Regions from separate parts of the Caballeronia sp. LZ008 genome, predicted to be linked through region 1. Evidence: predicted binding sites of a transcription regulator. Region 1 holds the regulator's gene; each other region holds the start of a gene.
What was found. The regulator FNR, encoded in region 1, switches genes on or off when oxygen is low (the NO sensors DNR and NnrR bind a similar motif). The targets are predictions, from matches to a motif close to TTGATNNNNATCAA.
Positions count from the first base shown of each region.

Region 2: a site for FNR is predicted at 3,452-3,465, ahead of cyoA (ubiquinol oxidase subunit II). Genes of this name have one in related genera too.
Region 3: a site for FNR is predicted at 2,005-2,018, ahead of QCE49_RS29625 (OmpW family protein). Genes of this name have one in related genera too.

Region 1 is NZ_JARUXK010000003.1:298,693-304,366, forward strand. Features, by position in the region: gene QCE49_RS20525 (zinc-dependent alcohol dehydrogenase family protein) at 1-634, shown strand, start outside; gene QCE49_RS20530 (universal stress protein) at 677-1,123, shown strand; gene QCE49_RS20535 (hypothetical protein) at 1,176-1,484, shown strand; gene QCE49_RS20540 (DUF1488 domain-containing protein) at 1,579-1,884, shown strand; gene fnr (fumarate/nitrate reduction transcriptional regulator Fnr) at 1,860-2,594, opposite strand; gene QCE49_RS20550 (response regulator transcription factor) at 2,757-3,404, opposite strand; gene QCE49_RS20555 (universal stress protein) at 3,401-3,868, opposite strand; gene QCE49_RS20560 (PAS domain S-box protein) at 3,953-5,062, opposite strand; gene QCE49_RS20565 (hypothetical protein) at 5,081-5,311, opposite strand; gene QCE49_RS20570 (hypothetical protein) at 5,386-5,613, opposite strand.
Region 2 is NZ_JARUXK010000003.1:1,200,682-1,206,355, forward strand. Features, by position in the region: gene QCE49_RS24425 (nitrate/nitrite transporter) at 1-736, opposite strand, end outside; gene QCE49_RS34615 (hypothetical protein) at 835-1,191, opposite strand; gene QCE49_RS34620 (peptidoglycan DD-metalloendopeptidase family protein) at 1,073-2,308, shown strand; gene QCE49_RS24440 (septal ring lytic transglycosylase RlpA family protein) at 2,363-2,887, shown strand; gene QCE49_RS24445 (hypothetical protein) at 2,992-3,216, shown strand; gene cyoA (ubiquinol oxidase subunit II) at 3,583-4,467, shown strand; gene cyoB (cytochrome o ubiquinol oxidase subunit I) at 4,471-5,674, shown strand, end outside.
Region 3 is NZ_JARUXK010000004.1:1,002,365-1,008,038, forward strand. Features, by position in the region: gene QCE49_RS29610 (zinc-binding alcohol dehydrogenase family protein) at 1-124, shown strand, start outside; gene QCE49_RS29615 (GFA family protein) at 134-529, opposite strand; gene QCE49_RS29620 (hypothetical protein) at 526-1,098, opposite strand; gene QCE49_RS29625 (OmpW family protein) at 1,304-1,921, opposite strand; gene QCE49_RS29630 (hypothetical protein) at 2,170-2,463, shown strand; gene QCE49_RS29635 (hypothetical protein) at 2,465-2,962, opposite strand; gene QCE49_RS29640 (GlxA family transcriptional regulator) at 3,078-4,046, opposite strand; gene QCE49_RS29645 (HD domain-containing protein) at 4,233-4,922, shown strand; gene QCE49_RS29650 (extensin family protein) at 4,924-5,634, opposite strand; gene QCE49_RS29655 (NAD(P)/FAD-dependent oxidoreductase) at 5,631-5,674, opposite strand, start outside.

The DNA of each region.
Region 1 (5,674 bases):
TCCGGCAGATGTCGAGGAAGAGGCGCTCGTCATGCTCTCCGACATTCTTCCGACGGGCTTCGAATGCGGCGTGCTCAACGGGCGCGTGCAGCCGGGCAGCACGGTCGCGATAGTCGGCGCGGGGCCGGTCGGTCTCGCCGCCTTGCTCACCGCGCAGTTCTACGCGCCGGCGCAGATCGTCATGATCGATCGCGACGCGCATCGGCTCGAAATCGCGCGTACGTTCGGCGCGAGCGCGTGCATCGACATCGCGCGCACGGAGGCCGTCGCCGAGATCATGCGTCTGACCGATGGCGCGGGCGTCGATTGCGCCGTCGAAGCGGTCGGCGTGCCGGCGACCTTCGAGCTGTGCCAGCAGATCGTCGCGGCGGGCGGCACCATCGCGAATGTCGGCGTGCATGGCGTGAAGGCCGATCTGCATCTCGAATCGCTCTGGGATCGCAACATCAGCATCACGACGCGTCTCGTCGATACGGTCAGCACGCCGATGCTGCTCAAGACCGTGCGCGCGGGGCGGCTGCAGCCGAAGCAGCTCATCACGCACCGCTTCACGCTCGCGCGCGCGCTCGACGCTTACGACACCTTTGGCCGCGCGGCGGAAACGAACGCGCTGAAGGTCATCATCGAAATTTGAAGTGGGCGGCCTTCAGCGGGAAGCCGTGCGGGCCGAAAAACGATGTACCGCAAAATCCTGGTTGCGCTCGATGGCAGCGAGTGCTCGCAACGCGCGCTCGACGAAGCGATCCGCATCGGCGCGCGTGCGCGAGTGAATGTCGTGTACGTGATCGACGTGGCCGCGCTTTCGTCGTATCCGGCGCAGTATCGCGTGAACGTGCGCGAGGAAGGCGGGCACGCGCTCGATATCGCGTATGCGCGCGTGATCGATGCGGGCATCGAATGCGAAACGGAACTCGCGGAGACGCGCAACGTCACCGATACGATCGCGAAGTGCCTGCAGCGCCGCGCGGTGCACATGCCCGCGGATCTCGTCGTGATGGGCACGCATGGCCGGACCGGGTTGCGCAGGCTCGCGCTCGGCAGCGTCGCGGAAGCGTTCGTCAGACGCTCGACGTGTCCGGTGCTGCTCACGCGCGCACCGAAGCATGTCGCGAAAGACGCGTGAGCCACGACGAGTGAGGCGCGCCCGCGCGATGGCCTGACCGGAGAACAATGACATGGGCCTCGGAATGCAGATCGCCTGCCTCGGCTTCGCGGGCTCGAGCGCGATCGAACGCGAAGCGGGCGTCGAACTCGTGCGGCTTGCGGGCGTCGCGAAAGACATCGTCGATTGCAGGCTCACGATCAAGGCGTCGCTCGATCGCGCGGGACGCACCGTCTTCGACGCGCAACTGGTTCTGCTCACGCGCGATTCCGAGCAGGTCACGGTGCAACGCAGCACACACGCCGACGTGAACGCGGCGCTGCGTCATACATTCGATGACGCCGTTCAGCTGCTTCAGCGCGGCGCGCCGGATGCGATTTGATCCAGATCAATACGCGCTCCGAAACCGTGGCCAAGACTAAGTGGATATGCGCTGCGCCGGCTCGCGTCGCATCAACGTTCCACGAGGTATCGGCATGATCGTTACGTTTCCGAGTCAGCCGCCCGTCTATCAGGGCGATGTCCCTTCGCTCACTTTCGCCGCCTTCGCGGACGGTGAGCCGATCGAGTGCACCATTTCGGCCGAAGCGCTGGAGGATCACTTCGGCGCGGCGTCGTGGCGTGAGGAAGATCTGCAGCAGGCGTTCGAGAGCCATCGCTCGTCGATAGAAGGCGCCGCCGAACATGTGCTGAGCCGCGTCGGCGGCACGTCGGTGATGCTGCGCAGCGGATTTTTCCGCTTTCGCGAAGCGCGCGCTCAGACTGCTTCGAGCCGCGCCTGATCGAGGATCCGCACGTCCTTGCCGCGCGCGTCGATCACGCCGGCCTTTTGCAGCCGCGAGAACATGCGGCTGACCGTTTCGATCTTCAGCCCGAGATAGCTGCCGATTTCCTCGCGCGTCATGCGCATCACGAATTGCGCGGGCGAATAGCCGCGCGCCTTCATGCGCGTCGACAGATTGAGCAGGAAGGCCGCGACGCGCTGCTCCGCCGTCATCGTGCCGAGCAGCATCATCAGATTGGATTCGCGCACGATCTCGCCGCACATCATGCGATGAACGTGATGCTGCACCGCCTTCACTTCGCGGCACAGCAATTCGAGCAGATCGAACGGAACGATGCAGACGACGCTGTCTTCCAGCGCGATGGCGTCGCACGCGTGCCGGTCGGTGCTCACGCCGTCGAACCCGAGGGGCTCGGCCGCCAGATGAAAGCCCGTGACCTGCTCGTGTCCTTCGCGATGCATGACGACGGTCTTGAAGCAGCCGCTGCGCAGCGCATAGAGACTCTGGAAGGGATCGCCGCTGCGGAAAAGCGTTTCGCCGCGCCGCACGAAGCGCGTCGAGCTGATCATCGCGTCGAGACGCTGATAATCGACCGGCGACAAGCCGGACGGCATGCAGATGCGCTTCATCGAACACGTCGAGCAACGCGTGCTCGGCGGCTTCGCGTCGGCGTGCATGCCGGGACTGTCTGCGCTCGCGGAAATCATGCTGCGCCTCCTGTCGAACCGGATCGCGCATCGACGCGCGATCCCGCATGTCACCTGTCCAATTATGGAGTGCGCTGTCTCGAAAAAATGTCGGTGCTGGCTGATCGTGCCGTAGGCATTCGGGAAGACGTGTAGGGAAATGCCGACACGCGCCGCTTCGATTCAGGCGCTGTCGTCGTCGAAAAGCTGATGGCGCACCGCGTAGCGCACGAGCGCGGCTTCGTGGGGAATCTGCATTTTTTCGAGGATGCGCGCCTTGTAGGTGCTGATGGTCTTCGCGCTCACGCACAACGCCTCGCCGATATCGCTGATGGATTCGCCCGCGCACAGCCGCCGGAACACTTCGAACTCGCGGTTCGACAATCGCTGATGCGGTAGCGCATCGTCAGGTTCGGTGAGGCTTTGCGCGAAGCGTTCGGCCATCGCGAGGCTCACGTACGCGCCGCCCGACGCGACCTTGGCGACCGCCGCGACCAGCTCCGCGCTCGCGCTTTCCTTCGTCAGATAGCCCGACGCGCCAGCCTTGAACGCGCGCGCGGCGTATTGCTGCTCGGCGTGCATCGTGAGCACGAGAATGCGCAGTGCGGGCTTTTCGTCCTTGATCTGCTTGAGCAGGTCGAGGCCGCTGCGGCCGGGCATCGACAGATCGAGCACGAGCACGTCCGCCTCCGTTCCGCGCACGAGCGCGAGCGTGCCCGGCCCGTCGCTCGCTTCGCCGGCGACCTCGAAGCCGTGCGCGTTCGCGAGGATATGGCGCAGGCCGTCGCGCACGAGCGCGTGGTCATCGGCGATCAGGACTTTCGTCGTCATGGATTCGGTTCTTCCGTTTCGCGGCCCGGCACCAGCAGAACGGGACACCGCGACAGCCGCGCGAAACCTTCCGCGACGCTGCCGAGCACGATCCGCCGCAAGCCGCGCCGCCCGTGCGTGCCCATGACGACGAGATCGGCGCGGAAATCGTCGGCGCAATGACGGATGCGCTGCGGGATGTCATCGCCGAGATACTCGACTTCGCACACGCGCGGCGTGCCCTTGACGCCCGCTTGCGTCATGCGCTCCGTGGCCGTCGCAGCGAGCCGCCGGCCTTCCTCCAGCAATGCGTCGCGCAGGCCAGGATAGAACGCGCTCGTGGCGTCGTAGGAAACGGGCTGCATGTCGACGACGAAGAGCGGCTGAATTTGCGCCGCGCTCGCGCTTGCGATCCTGATCGCCTCATCGAGGGCGTGGAGGGAAGTCGGGCTGCCGTCGATGGGCACGAGAATGCGGTTGTACATGACGATCTCCTGATCCGGTGTGTTGGCGCGTCGCGGGTGTGCGATCGAGTCTACGGACGGCGTATGCAAAACGGTTGACGCAAGTCAAGGAACGGACCGGTCATCGGCGGGGCGATGAAGCGGAATGTCCACGACGACGCGAAAGCCTTCGCCCGGCGCGCTGCGAAACTCGATGACGCCGCCCAGTTGCCGCACGCGCTCGCCCATGCCGAGCAGGCCGAACGTGCCCGCCGCGCGCGGCCGTTCGATCTCCGCGCCGCGGCCGTCATCCTCGATCGTCAGCGTGCAGCGCGCATACGCGCAGCCGATCGCGATGCGAACTTCCGATGCCCGCGCGTGGCGCACGACGTTCGTCAGCGCTTCCTGCACGAGCCGGAAGAGCGACGTGGACGCAGTCGCCTCGAAGCCGTCCTCGTCGCCTTCGATATCCAGATGGATCGTCAGATCGTAGCGGCGGCGGTAATCGCAAACGAGCCAGTCGATTGCGGCGAAAAGGCCGAGATCGTCGAGCACGGGCGGACGCAGGCCCGCCGCGATGCGTCGCAGCGAACCGATGATCGTGTCGATTTGCGTGAGCGCCTGCTGTTTGAAGCGCGCGTTCGGCGCGGTGCTGTCGAGAATCGACAACTGCATTTTGAGCGCGGCAAGCTGCTGGCCGAGATCGTCGTGCAACTCGCGGGCAATCGACGCGCGCTCGTTTTCCAGCGCCGTCTGTACGTGCGCGGAGAGCTCGCGCGCATGCTGCAATTCCGTGAGCCGCAAGCGGTCGGTCATGTCGCGCGTGACTTTGGCGAAGCCGATCAGACTACCCGACGGATCGTGCAACGCGGTGATGACGACGTTCGCCCAGAAGCGGCTGCCGTCTTTGCGGATGCGCCAGCCTTCGTCCTCGACGCGGCCCACGCGCGCCGCCGTCGAGAGGGCGTTGTGCGGCTTGCGCGCGGCGATATCGTCGCCCGGATAGAAGACGGAAAAATGACGGCCGACGATATCGCTCGCGTCATAGCCCTTGATCCGCCGCGCGCCGTTGTTCCAGGTCGCGACGTGGCCGTGCGCGTCGAGCAGGAAGATCGCGTAGTCCTCGACCGCTTCGACCAGCAGACGGAAAGGTGCGTCCGTCAGCAGCGAAGGCGTGTTGCCGGGTTCGGTCGCGGAGCAGTCGATCATCGTTGCAATGGGCGGATGCGCTTGCAACGTCGACGCGTTGCGGCGCTATTGCTTCATCATCTGAAAGGGCGGCAAGGGCAGCTCGTCGCCGTCGAGAAACGCGGTCGCGCAGCGCACCGCGAAGCCGAGCGCGCCGTCCTTGCTTGCGAATGCGCCGAGATTGCCGAGCGAGGTGGCATGGCCGTCCTCTTCGAGAATCGACGCGGTCGCGACGAACGCGTTGCCTACACGGGTGGCGGAGGGCTTAAAAGCCGCTCCCCGATGATAGATGATCATAGATTTGACCGGTGGAGATGATCGAAAGGCTTATGCGGCAGGCATGCCGCGGCGTGAGAGCGAATGCGCGCGGATCAGCGCGGGTTCTGCACTGACTGTCGATAGTCGATCTCGGCCATGCCGTAAGCGAACGCGTAGCGCACCGCGCCCGTTTCGCTGGCGAATTCGCCGAGCATTCCGCTCGAACGGCGCGTGCCGTCCGGTTCTCGCACGATGAGCATCGCCGCGTATCTGTCCTGCTCCGGGACGGCGGTCGCGCTCAGTACGTGCCCTTTGTAGATCACGTCGTCGGGTCGATTCATTGCTCTCTCAGGTTCTAATGTTTTGCCGGCGTGGCAATTCTGACGTTTGCCTACATTCCGT
Region 2 (5,674 bases), 900 kb from region 1:
CGTAGTACTGCGGCATCCACAATGCGAGGCCGACGTAGCCGCCGAACACGACCGAGTAGTACTGCGCGTAACGGAGCACGCGCCGGTCTTTCAGCACGGTCATCTGCGCGGCGAAACTCTGCGTGCTGGCGCTGCGATGCGCGGGATTGGATGCCGACACGAACCAGAAGACGATCGCGGTGAAGAGCATCGCGACGGAATAGACCTTCGGCACGATCGTCCATGTGCCCGCCGCGAGAATCAGCACGGGCGCGACGAACTTGGTCAGCGCCGCACCCGAATTGCCCGCGCCGAAGATGCCCATCGCGAGGCCTTGACGCGACTTCGGGAACCAGCGCGCGACATACGGCGTGCCGACTGAAAACGACGCGCCCGCGACGCCGACGAACAAGCCGAGCACGAGGAATTGCCACAGTTCCGTGGCATAGCCGATCAGCCAGATTGGCACGATAGTGACTGCCATCGTGCAGAAAAAGACGATGCGGCCGCCGAAACGGTCGGTCCAGATGCCGAGCGGCACGCGCAGCAACGAACCCGTGAGCACCGGCGTCGCGGCGATGAGGCCGAACTCGGTATCGGTGAGATGAAGCTGCTTTTTGAGAGGGATGCCGAGAATGGCGAAGACCATCCAGATGGCGAAGCAGATCGTGAATGCGAAGGTGCTTGCGCCGAGCACGCGCCAGGCGCGCGTGTCGGTCGATGCTTTTGTAGCGAGGGTTGAGTCGACGACGCTCATCGTCCTTTCCTTGTCGTTGTAACTTTCCCGACAAGGGTAAGGAGCGTCGCGCGAGACGCCTATCCGCCGTGCGGATGCGGCGGCGCTGTGCCGCTAGCTCATGCGGCGTAGTCCGGACGGAGTAGTGCCTGTCGCGTCACGCGTTCTGCGATGCCAGCGCGATGCAACTCGCCGGATCGATCGAAAAATGGATGGTCTCCCGGACCGGCGTTTTGTGCGATGGATGCACACGCGCGAGCACGATCTCTCCGCCGATCATGAAATCGGTCGTGCCGAAGCTCGAAACGCATCCTGTCGCGTAGCTTTGCGTCGAGGTTCGAGAGCGGTTCGAACACCATGCCGGACTTGCGGCGATTCGGCGGTACGAAGGTCTCGTCGCGCGCCGAGAAAACGGTCACGCCGTTCACCGAAATCGATCCGCCGACCGGACGTTCCAGCCCGGCAATGGAGCGCAGCGTCGTCTTGCCGCAACCGCTCGGGCCGAGCCGCGTGGAACGCGATATGGCTGCTTTCATCGCGTCGAATGTCAGTTCCAAGCATGGCGCCCGGCGAGCGCGCCTTTTTTTAACCACCGCATCGTCAAAGAGTGTCAACCGACGGTGTAACGGTCAACGCCGGACGCAAAACACCGTTATCCGCAATGACGAATTGCCGCTTCGCCTCGTGCAATTTGAGATAGAGCGATATTCAGCAGATTCGAACTCGCTGCTTCCGCCGCCGCTGGCTTTTGCCGGCGTCGCATCCGCCAAACACTCCGATCAACACCACAAGCGCGGCATGGCAAAAGTGCGCCACTTCGCCTTTTTGCCGGCACCGAAGCTTAAAGAAGTCCAAATGATTAGCTCTGTCCAATCGCGCCGCCTGTCGTGCGCAGCATGTCTTGCCGTCGTCTTCAGCTTCGTTCTTGGCGGATGCGCCAGTCGAACGCTCGAGCAGACCGCGACCAAGCCAGCTTCGCAAACCGACGCTGCCGCTGCCCCGGCGGCACCTGCCGGCTTCTACCGCGTCACAGGCGCGGACACCCTCGCTTCGATCGCAGCCGCCTACGGTCGCGACCCGAACGCGATTGCCGCCTGGAACGGGCTTTCCGCCAGCACTCCACTGACGAACGGCCAACTGCTGCGGGTCGGTCCGCCATCGGCATCGGTTGCCGGCTCGGACGATTCCACGCAGCGGAGTGTGAACGCAACACGCTGCCGATCCGATTCCTTGTCCTGGCCGATAAAGGGCCCAATCCTGAAGCGCTTCGGTGTGGACGGGGTCCGGGGCGTTGTCATCGGTGGCGCAGCGGGAGACACGATCCGTGCGGCGAAAGGAGGACGCGTGGTGTATGCGGGTAACGAGATCGCGGGCTACGGCAGCCTCGTAATACTGAAGCATGACAGTCGCTACCTGACTGCCTATGGCCATATCCAAAACGTTCTGACCAAGGAAGGGGCCGACGTAACGAAGGGGCAAGCCATCGCGACGATGGGCGCTCAAACGAATGGTCAGCCATCGCTGCTTTTCGAGGTGAGACGGGATCGTCAGCCAGTCGATCCCCTGCCCTACCTTTCCGACTGCGCTTCGTGATCCGTCGAACGTCAGGTCAGGTTACTTGCTCTCGAACAAAGCGATATGCACCGAATGAACATGCTTCAGCCGCGCATCCTCAGCGCCTTCGCCTGCATCCTGTTGATCGCCGGATGTGCAGCCTCTCTGTCGGAGCTAGGCAATGAGGGCGCTTCGACAAACCAACCGGCGAGCGCGTCGAGCCTGCCGGTTCAATCCGCAAACGACGATTCCGTTTCGACCGAAATCACTTCATCCGACCGGCCGGACGAGACACCGACCGCGCGCGCGTACCATCAAGCCGGGATTGCATCCTGGTACGGGCGAACGTTTCACGGTCGACGCACCGCCAGCGGCGAGCGCTTCGACATGTATGCCATGACAGCGGCACATCGCACGCTACCGCTCGGATCGTGGATCCGCGTCACGCTTCCGGGAGGGAGCCCGTCCGTCCTCGTCCGAATCAACGATCGCGGTCCGGTTTCACGCAACAGAATCATTGATCTGTCATACGGGGCAGCCGCTGCGCTGGGCATTGTCCGGCGTGGTTCGGCCCAAGTCGAACTATCGACCGATTCCGGTTTCCACACTCCGTCGTAGACTGCCGCTCCCATGTCTCGACTCTCACACAAGCGGGCACCATCCCCCCGCCTCCCGCTCACCAAGGCAATGCTCCTGCCATTGCCGCCTATGCACCGCAACTCATGACGCGCCGGTCTTGCATCTTCCTGTTCGTGCTGACCTACCTTCTGGGTTGCGTCCTGGCTGCGATCGACACCAAGGGGAGTCCGATCGACGTGATGCAGGCGACCATGTCCGCATGGAGCGCTTCGAACCGCGAGGCCATTGCCGATGCGAGCCAGCGACGGCGCGATGAAATCGAGCGATCGAATGCCATTCGGGAATCCCGGCCTCTCGCCGGCCTTTAGCGAGAAGAACCGAAGAAGGCGCCTGGGCCGTGGCTTCACCCGGGCACGCGGCTCGGCTTCACCACGTGAGACGATCGAACCCGGCGAAGTTATCGCGGCGATCCATCGCGCGGCTCGAACACGCTTTGACGTCGCTTTATCACACTCGCAATTCCATCCCTTCGTTGTAGACTCGCCTGCTCCTTTCGGAGTAGGCAAAAAGTTCCGCCTTCGCGCGACACTCCGTCGCATCAACTTGATCTGAAACAAAATTTCAACCATTCGCGTCATCGCGAAAAATCGCGCGTGGCATGATCTTGACGCGGCGCAAAGCCGTGCAACGGCGTTCTTCCCTGGACGCTTCGATCATCGAAACCAGCGAATGCAATGAATGAAAATACCCAACGTTTAGCAGTGCCATTGTTATCGGGGTTGATAGCCAGTCTTTGTCTTTCGGGATGCAAGCTGGAGGTGTTGGACTCGAAAGGCGTGATTGGCGCAGCGGAATCGTCGCTGATCGCCACCGCGACTTACGCCATGCTTCTCGTCGTAGTCCCGGTGATCCTGCTCACCCTGTTCATCGCATGGCGCTATCGCGCGTCCAACACGAAGGCCACGTATGCGCCGAAATGGGCGCATTCCACGGCCATCGAAGTCGTGGTCTGGGCGATTCCCGCAGCCATCATCCTGTACCTCGGCATCCTCACGTGGAAAACCACGCACGAGCTCGATCCGTACAAGCCGCTGCAATCCGAAGTCAAGCCGATCAACGTCGAAGTCGTGGCGCTCGACTGGAAGTGGCTGTTCATCTATCCGGATCTTGGCGTCGCGTCGGTGAACCAGCTCGCGTTCCCGGTCGGCACGCCGGTGAACTTCCGCATCACGTCCGATTCGGTGATGAATTCTTTCTTCATCCCGCAACTCGGCAGCCAGATCTACGCGATGGCGGGCATGCAGACGAAGCTGCACCTGATGGCCGATCACGCAGGCGACTACGCAGGCATCTCGGCGAACTACAGCGGCAAGGGCTTCTCCGACATGAAGTTCCGTGCACTGGCCATGTCCAACGAAGACTTCGACGCGTGGCTGAAGCAGGTCAAGAACGCGCCCGAGAATCTGAGCATGGACGTCTACGCCGGCGTCGCGCGTCCGAGCGAAAAGGTCGCGGTGCGCTACTTCTCGACCGTCGATCCGAAGCTCTTCAACAACATCGTCGCGAAGTACAACTACGGCAACTCGGTCGTAGGCGCAAATTGTGTAACCAAGGGGTAAGCCATGTTCGGCAAACTAACGCTTGAGGCGATCCCGTACCACGAGCCAATCATCATGGGGGCGACCGTCTTCATGGCGGTCCTCGCGCTCGGTACGGTCGGCCTTATCACTAAACTCGGCAAATGGGGCTGGCTCTGGCGCGAGTATCTGACTTCGGTCGATCACAAGCGCATCGGCGTCATGTATCTGGTCGTCGCCGGGCTGATGCTCGTGCGCGGCTTCGCCGACGCCGTCATGATGCGCGTGCAACAGGCCATCGCGCTCGATGGGCCCGGCTATCTGCCGCCGCATCACTTCGACCAGATCTTCACGGCCCACGGCACGATCATGATCTTCTTCATGGCCATGGCGCTGCTGGTCGCGTTCTTCAACCTCGTCGTGCCCCTGCAGATCGGCGCGCGTGACGTGGCGTTCCCGTTCATCAACTCGCTGTCGTTCTGGATGACGGCCGTCGCCGCCATTCTGATCAACCTGTCGCTGTTCATCGGCGAGTTCTCGACGACGGGCTGGCTCGCGTATCCGCCGCTCTCCGAGACGCAGTTCAATCCGGGCGTCGGGGTCGACTACTACATCTGGGCGTTGCAGTTGTCCGGCGTCGGCACGCTGCTCACCGCGGTGAACTTCTTCGTGACGATCGTGAAGATGCGCGCGCCCGGCATGACGTGGATGAAGATGCCGGTCTTCACGTGGACGGCGTTCTGCTCGAACGTGCTGATCATGGCGACGTTCCCGATCCTGACCGTCGCGCTCGCGCTGCTGGCGCTGGACCGTTACCTCGGCATGCACTTCTTCACGAACGACGGCGGCGGCAACCCGATGGTCTACCTGAACCTGATCTGGGCCTGGGGTCATCCTGAGGTCTACATCCTGGTTCTGCCCGCCTTCGGCATTTACTCGGAAGTGGTCGCGACGTTCTCGAAGAAGCCGTTGTTCGGCTACAAGACGATGGTCTGGGCCACGTGCTGCATCATGGTGCTGTCGTTCCTCGTGTGGCTGCACCACTTCTTCACGATGGGCTCGGGCGCTAACGTCAATGCCTTCTTCGGCATTATGACGATGGTCATTTCCATCCCGACCGGCGTGAAGATCTTCAACTGGCTCTTCACGATGTATCGAGGCCGCGTGCAGATGACTTCGCAAATCCTCTGGACCATCGGCTTCGTCATCACCTTCACGCTGGGCGGCATGACGGGCGTGATGCTCGCGA
Region 3 (5,674 bases), on a different contig from region 1:
CAAGGGCGAAGTGCCGACGGATGCGCTCAACACGCATCGTCTGACGCTGAGCGATGTGCCGACGCAGTTCTCGTCGCTGCTCGATCCGAAAGCGGGCGTTGTGAAAGCGATCGTCGAATGCTGACGGGTTGAATCAGGGCGCGCCGCGTACAAAGCGCGGCCGTCCTTGCGCGTCGTGCCACGGCTCGGCGCTTTTGCACCAGATTTCGTACTGCGGCGGATAAAGGCCGGTTTCATCGAAGATGCCGGTCGGCACCTCGATTTCGTCGACGCCGTCGAACGCCAGATAGACCGGCGATCCGCACAGCGGGCAATGATGCCGCCTGCCCGTCGCGGAGCTCGCCCACGCGACCGTGTCGCCCGTCACGGCAAACGCATCGCGCGGAAAGATCGCGTAAACGCCGAACGGCGCACCGTGGATGCGCCGGCACGTCATGCAGTGACACAGATTCACTTCCTTCGGCGCGCCCGCGACGCGCACCCGCACCGCGCCGCACGCACATCCGCCTTCGTGAAGCGGCTGATTCATCGGGTGAAGTAGCCGCGGTTCTGCATGCATTCGCTGTAGGCGCGCCAGTAGCGCGTCATCGGCGGCTCGGGCGGCGGCAGCGGCGGCATCTTCATGTCGCCGCCGTAGATCGCGTCGGATGCGCCGGATGCGCCCGCCGCCATCGATGCGGGCATCGCCGGCATGCCGGGCATCGCGCCGGATGCGGGATGCGGCAAGGCGGTCACGCCCGTCGCGCCGGACGCACCCGACGCGGCGATCGCCGCCGATGCGCCCGATGCAGGCGCCGCCGCAGACGCCGCGAGCGCACCCGATGCGCCCGCCGCACTCGCCGGCAACGGCGGCTCGACCGGACGCGGCGGCGTGAGCGTGCGCGTGTCGCGCTGCGCCTGAGCGTCGCGCGATGGCGCTTGCGACTCGCGCGCCATGTTCACTTTGGTCGTCTGATTGGCGTAGCCGTAGCAGGCGGCGTTATCGATCGATTGCTGCCACGCGCTCTGGCTGCGGCCTGGCACGGTGAGCGGCTGTTGCGCGAAGGCGGCGCCACACGCCGCGAGCAAAACGAATCCCGCGTAAGTGGAAGGTCTCATTGGCTTGCAGTTCCCCGATGCGGTTTTATTAGTCGTTGCAGTTTCTTGCGCCGCTCGGACACACTTCGAGCGACGCGAGTCTGCGCCGGGCCTGCTGTCAAGGATACCGCGCCCGCCGAACCGTCCACGCCAGAAGCACTGGCATCTTCCGCCAACTTTCAGACGATGCGCGGCGCGGCGCACATTTGCCGCGATGAACCGCGCATCAGAACTTCATGCCGACGCCAAGGCCGATCACCCACGGATCGATCTTGAGCGAGCCGAGATCGGCGCCGCCCGCCGATGCGCTCGTTCGCATCCAGATCTTCTTCACGTCGGCGTTGACGAACAAATTCTTCGCCACCTGTACGTCGACGCCCGCCTGCAACGCCGGGCCGAAGCTGCTGTGCTTGATCGACACCGGCGTGTCGCCCGCCTTGAGCTTGTCGTTGTAGAAGTACGTATAGTTCACGCCCGCGCCGACATACGGACGCACGCGCCCCGCGTGATTGAAGTGATATTGCAGGAGCAGCGTCGGCGGCAGCACGCCCACGCCGCCAAGCCCGCCGATGTTCGATGTCACCTGATGCCGCGACGTGCCGAGAATCAATTCCACACCGATGTCATCGCGGATCATGTACGTGAAATCGAGCTCCGGCACGATCGCGTTGTTGACGTTGACACCGAGCGTGCCGAGCGTGCCCCCCGCTGTCACATCGGGCTGAATGCTGATCGCGCGCAGGCGAACCAGCACATCGCCGGCGTGGATGCCGCCCATCGCATCGCTCGACGATGCATCGCCTGCCGCCTGCGCCGCGCCCGCGAACAACGCCGCGCATGCCATGACGATTGCCCCGAGACCCTTTCTCATTTTTAGCTCACTCACGTTAAAAGTGAGAATTGTCCGAGCGAGGGTCGGTCGCGCCTTTGACCACAATCAACGCGCGCCAGACGCGCGCCGCCTATCGCGGCAAGCCTTGCGCGCGGACAAGCATGCTTTACGCATCGGCGGGTCTGCGACCGCGCGCCACTTGCGGGCGGGTCCGCGCCTTGCTGAACGAAGAGAACGTGCAGAACAAAGGGAGGAAGCAGATGAGACCCACAATCGGCACACTCGGGCGCATGACGGGGATTCTTCTCGGCGGCACATTGGCCGTCGTGGCGAGCGCGCAGCAGGCGCCGCAAAAACCGAACAAGCTCGATTACGACAGTACGCCCGCGTATCAGGAGAAAAACGTGACGCCGCCCGCTGCGGCCGCCGCGAATGCCAGCGATGCGCTGAAGACGCGGCCGGGCAAGACGTCATCGGGCAAGGGCGCAGCGCCCGACCGGCCGAACGGGCTCGGCTTCGACTCGGGCGCGAGCGGCATGAGCAAGAAGCAGTAGATCACGCGTCGGCCGGCTTGTCCGGCCACGGCCACGTCGAATAGCGCGACGGCTTTTCCGCTTCCGCTGCCGGCGTGGCTTCGTGCACAGGCGCCGCGCTCGTTGCGACTTCGGAGAGATCCTCGCCGAACCACGGCACTTCCTTGCGCCGCTCTTCCATGTAGGCGTTCCAGCCCTTCGCGTTGTCCGCGAAGAGATCGTGCTTCACGGTGTTCGCCAGCATCGGGCGATTCAGCGTTTCATCGAGCAGCGCTTTCGGCCAAACGAAAAACGCGCCCGATGCACGGCGGATGAAATCGCGCGGCGGCATGGTCGCGTCGACGAAGCCGAGCAGCGTGAAGCCCGCGAGCGCGTCGTTGCCCTTCACCGCTTCGCCGATGCTCGCGTATTCGTCGGCGCATTGGCTCAGGCAAAACACGGACTCCAGCACGTCGCCGAGATGCAGCAGCAGTGCGCGTCGTTCGTAGGGATCTTGCGTGGCGGTCTCTTGTTTCGTCATTCGCTGTTCCGATATGTCGAGGGTGGATTCTGCGGCGCGCGCACTGTCGCACGGGCCGCGTTCATCTCGAATTTTAGCGAACCCGGCGTCACGCGTCGGCGCGCCAGCGCCCCGATCACTTCACAAAGCGCGTGCGAAAGCTCAGTCGATAATCATTCGGCGATACACCGAGCCGCCGCGTGAACACGAGCCGCATGCGGTCCGCCGTGCCGAAGCCGCAGTCGTAGGCGACGGTTTTCAGCGGCGTGTCGCCGCTTTCGAGCATATTGCGCGCCGCGTCGACGCGCGCCCGTTCGACGAACTCGTGCGGCGTCAACTGCGCGAGTTGCACGAAGGCGCGCGCGAAGTTGCGCTCGCTCATGCCCGCGACGCTCGCCATGCGCGCGACGGACAGCCGCTCGCCGATGTGCTCCATGACGTACGCCTGCACTTTCGCGACCGGCGACGTGTCGTCGGCGGGGGCGCTCAGATACGGGCTGAACTGCGATTGTCCGCCGCGCCGCTGCGCGAATACGACGAGCCGTTTCGCGACCGCGAGCGCGACTTGCGCGCCGTGATCTTCGGCGACGAGCGCGAGCGCGACATCGATGCCCGCCGTCACGCCCGCCGACGTGACGAGATTGCCGTCGCGCATATAAATGCGATCGAGTTCGACGCGTGCGCGCGGAAAACGCTCCGCGAGCCGCGGCGCATTCTGCCAGTGCGTGGTGACATTGCGGCCGTCGAGCAGGCCCGCGTGACCGAGCGCGAATGCGCCGGTGCAGATCGAGCCGTAACGCTCGCAGCGCGACGCCGTATCGACGAGCCAGTTGCAGAGGCGCGGATCGGGTTCATCGACGGGAAGGCTCGGACCGCCCGCGACGAGCGCCGTGCCGTAATGGCGATCGGCTTTGTCGAACGGCAGATCCGCGACGAGCCGCGTGCCGTTCGACGCGCGCACGATGCGCTCCTCCGGTCCGACAAGCGTGATCTCATACGCGTCCGAGGCAGCGATGAAGCCGTTCGCTTCCGCGAAGACATCGACGGGACCGGCCACATCGAGCGCCTGCACGCCCTGAAAGATTGCGATTGCAACTGTCGGCATCGGAGAGAAAGTCGGTGATGAGCGCGCGTGGCGGAAGACGGCGTGCGCCTGGCAGAGTTCGACGCGTCGTTTCGATTGAGACGCGAGCGCCTTTTGAAGAGACTGAAGGCATCGGACGCGCTGCGCGATTTTAGCAACGCACGACGCTTCGCGTCTTTCATCGACTCACATTCCGGAGCTTCAAACATGAGCGAAATCATCGCAGGCATCAGCATTCCCGACAGCCAGATGGCGCGCGAAGCCACGCAACTCGTACGCGATACGGAACCCGACCTGCTCTATCATCACTCGCGCCGCGTGTTCCTGTTCGGCGCGCTCGCGGGCGAACGCAAGCGGCTGAAATACGATCCCGAACTGCTTTATATCGGCGCGATGTTCCACGACATGGGCCTCACCGATGCATACAGCAGCCCGCACGACCGCTTCGAAGTCGATGGCGCGAACGCGGCGCGCGATTTCCTGCGCGGGCATGGCATCGGCGAAAGCGAGATCGAGCAGGTGTGGGATGCGATCGCGCTGCACACGACGCCCGGCATTCCGCAGCACAAGAAACCGGTGGTCGCGCTCGTCACGGCGGGCGTCGAGATGGATGTGCTCGGTCTCGCCTACGACGAGTTCAGCGCCGATCAACGCCGGCTCGTCGTTGCGGCGCATCCGCGCGAGGCGAACTTCAAGGAAGGCATCATCGACGCCTTCGCCAAAGGGACGATCGCCAAGCCGGAATCCACTTTCGGCAACGTCAAGGCCGATGTCCTCGCGCTGAAAGACCCGAACTACAGGCGCCTGAACTTCTGCAGCATCATCCTCGGATCGGCGTGGAACGATCAGCCGCACGATCATGCGACCTGCCGCAATCCTTCGCATCGACACGCGTAGTTCAGCGACAAACGCGATACGGACCCATGTCGACGTGAAAGTGCGTCTTGTGCAAGGCGTTGTAGTCGGGGCCTAATGTGGTATCGAAGGCATGACACGCGCCTTCGTGAACGCGGCGCAGGAACTGGCCGTCGGGCGACGCGGCATCGTCCCAACGAGCGAGCGTGATGCGGCGTCCGTCATCGAGCACGAAGCCGGTCAGATCGATGGCGTTCGCGCTCGCGTGCTGGCTCAGCGCCGCGTCCTGCTGATGATTCACATTGCGGCAAGCATAACTGCCGACATGCTCGATGCGCGCGATGCGCTCGCCATACGTATCGAGCGCGGCCGCCTGAAGATATTGATGCTCGAAGTAGGCGATGCCGAGCGCGAGCGGACACGTCGCGAGAAACGGCGCGCTGAAGCGCACGTCTTGCGATTGCGTGACGCGTACGACGCTTTGGAGCGCGCATCCGCCCGGTCCGGTCGCATCGGCCATCTCGCGATAGACGAGACCCGAGCGCGCGAGCGCGGCATCGCAGCGTTGCGCGTCGTGCATCGTGCGCCATAGTTTGAAGCGCGTGAGCGGACCTTGCGGCGCGCGCACGTCGAGCGGTGCGAAAGGATCGTAACGCTCGGGCAGCACGATGCGTTTCGAATAGACCGCGTAGCCGAACATCGCCGCGCCGGCGAGCAACGCGAGGAACAGCCATCCGACGATGCGTGCGATCACGCGTGATCGGCCGTGTGCGCCGCGCTCACGCGCTCGGCGA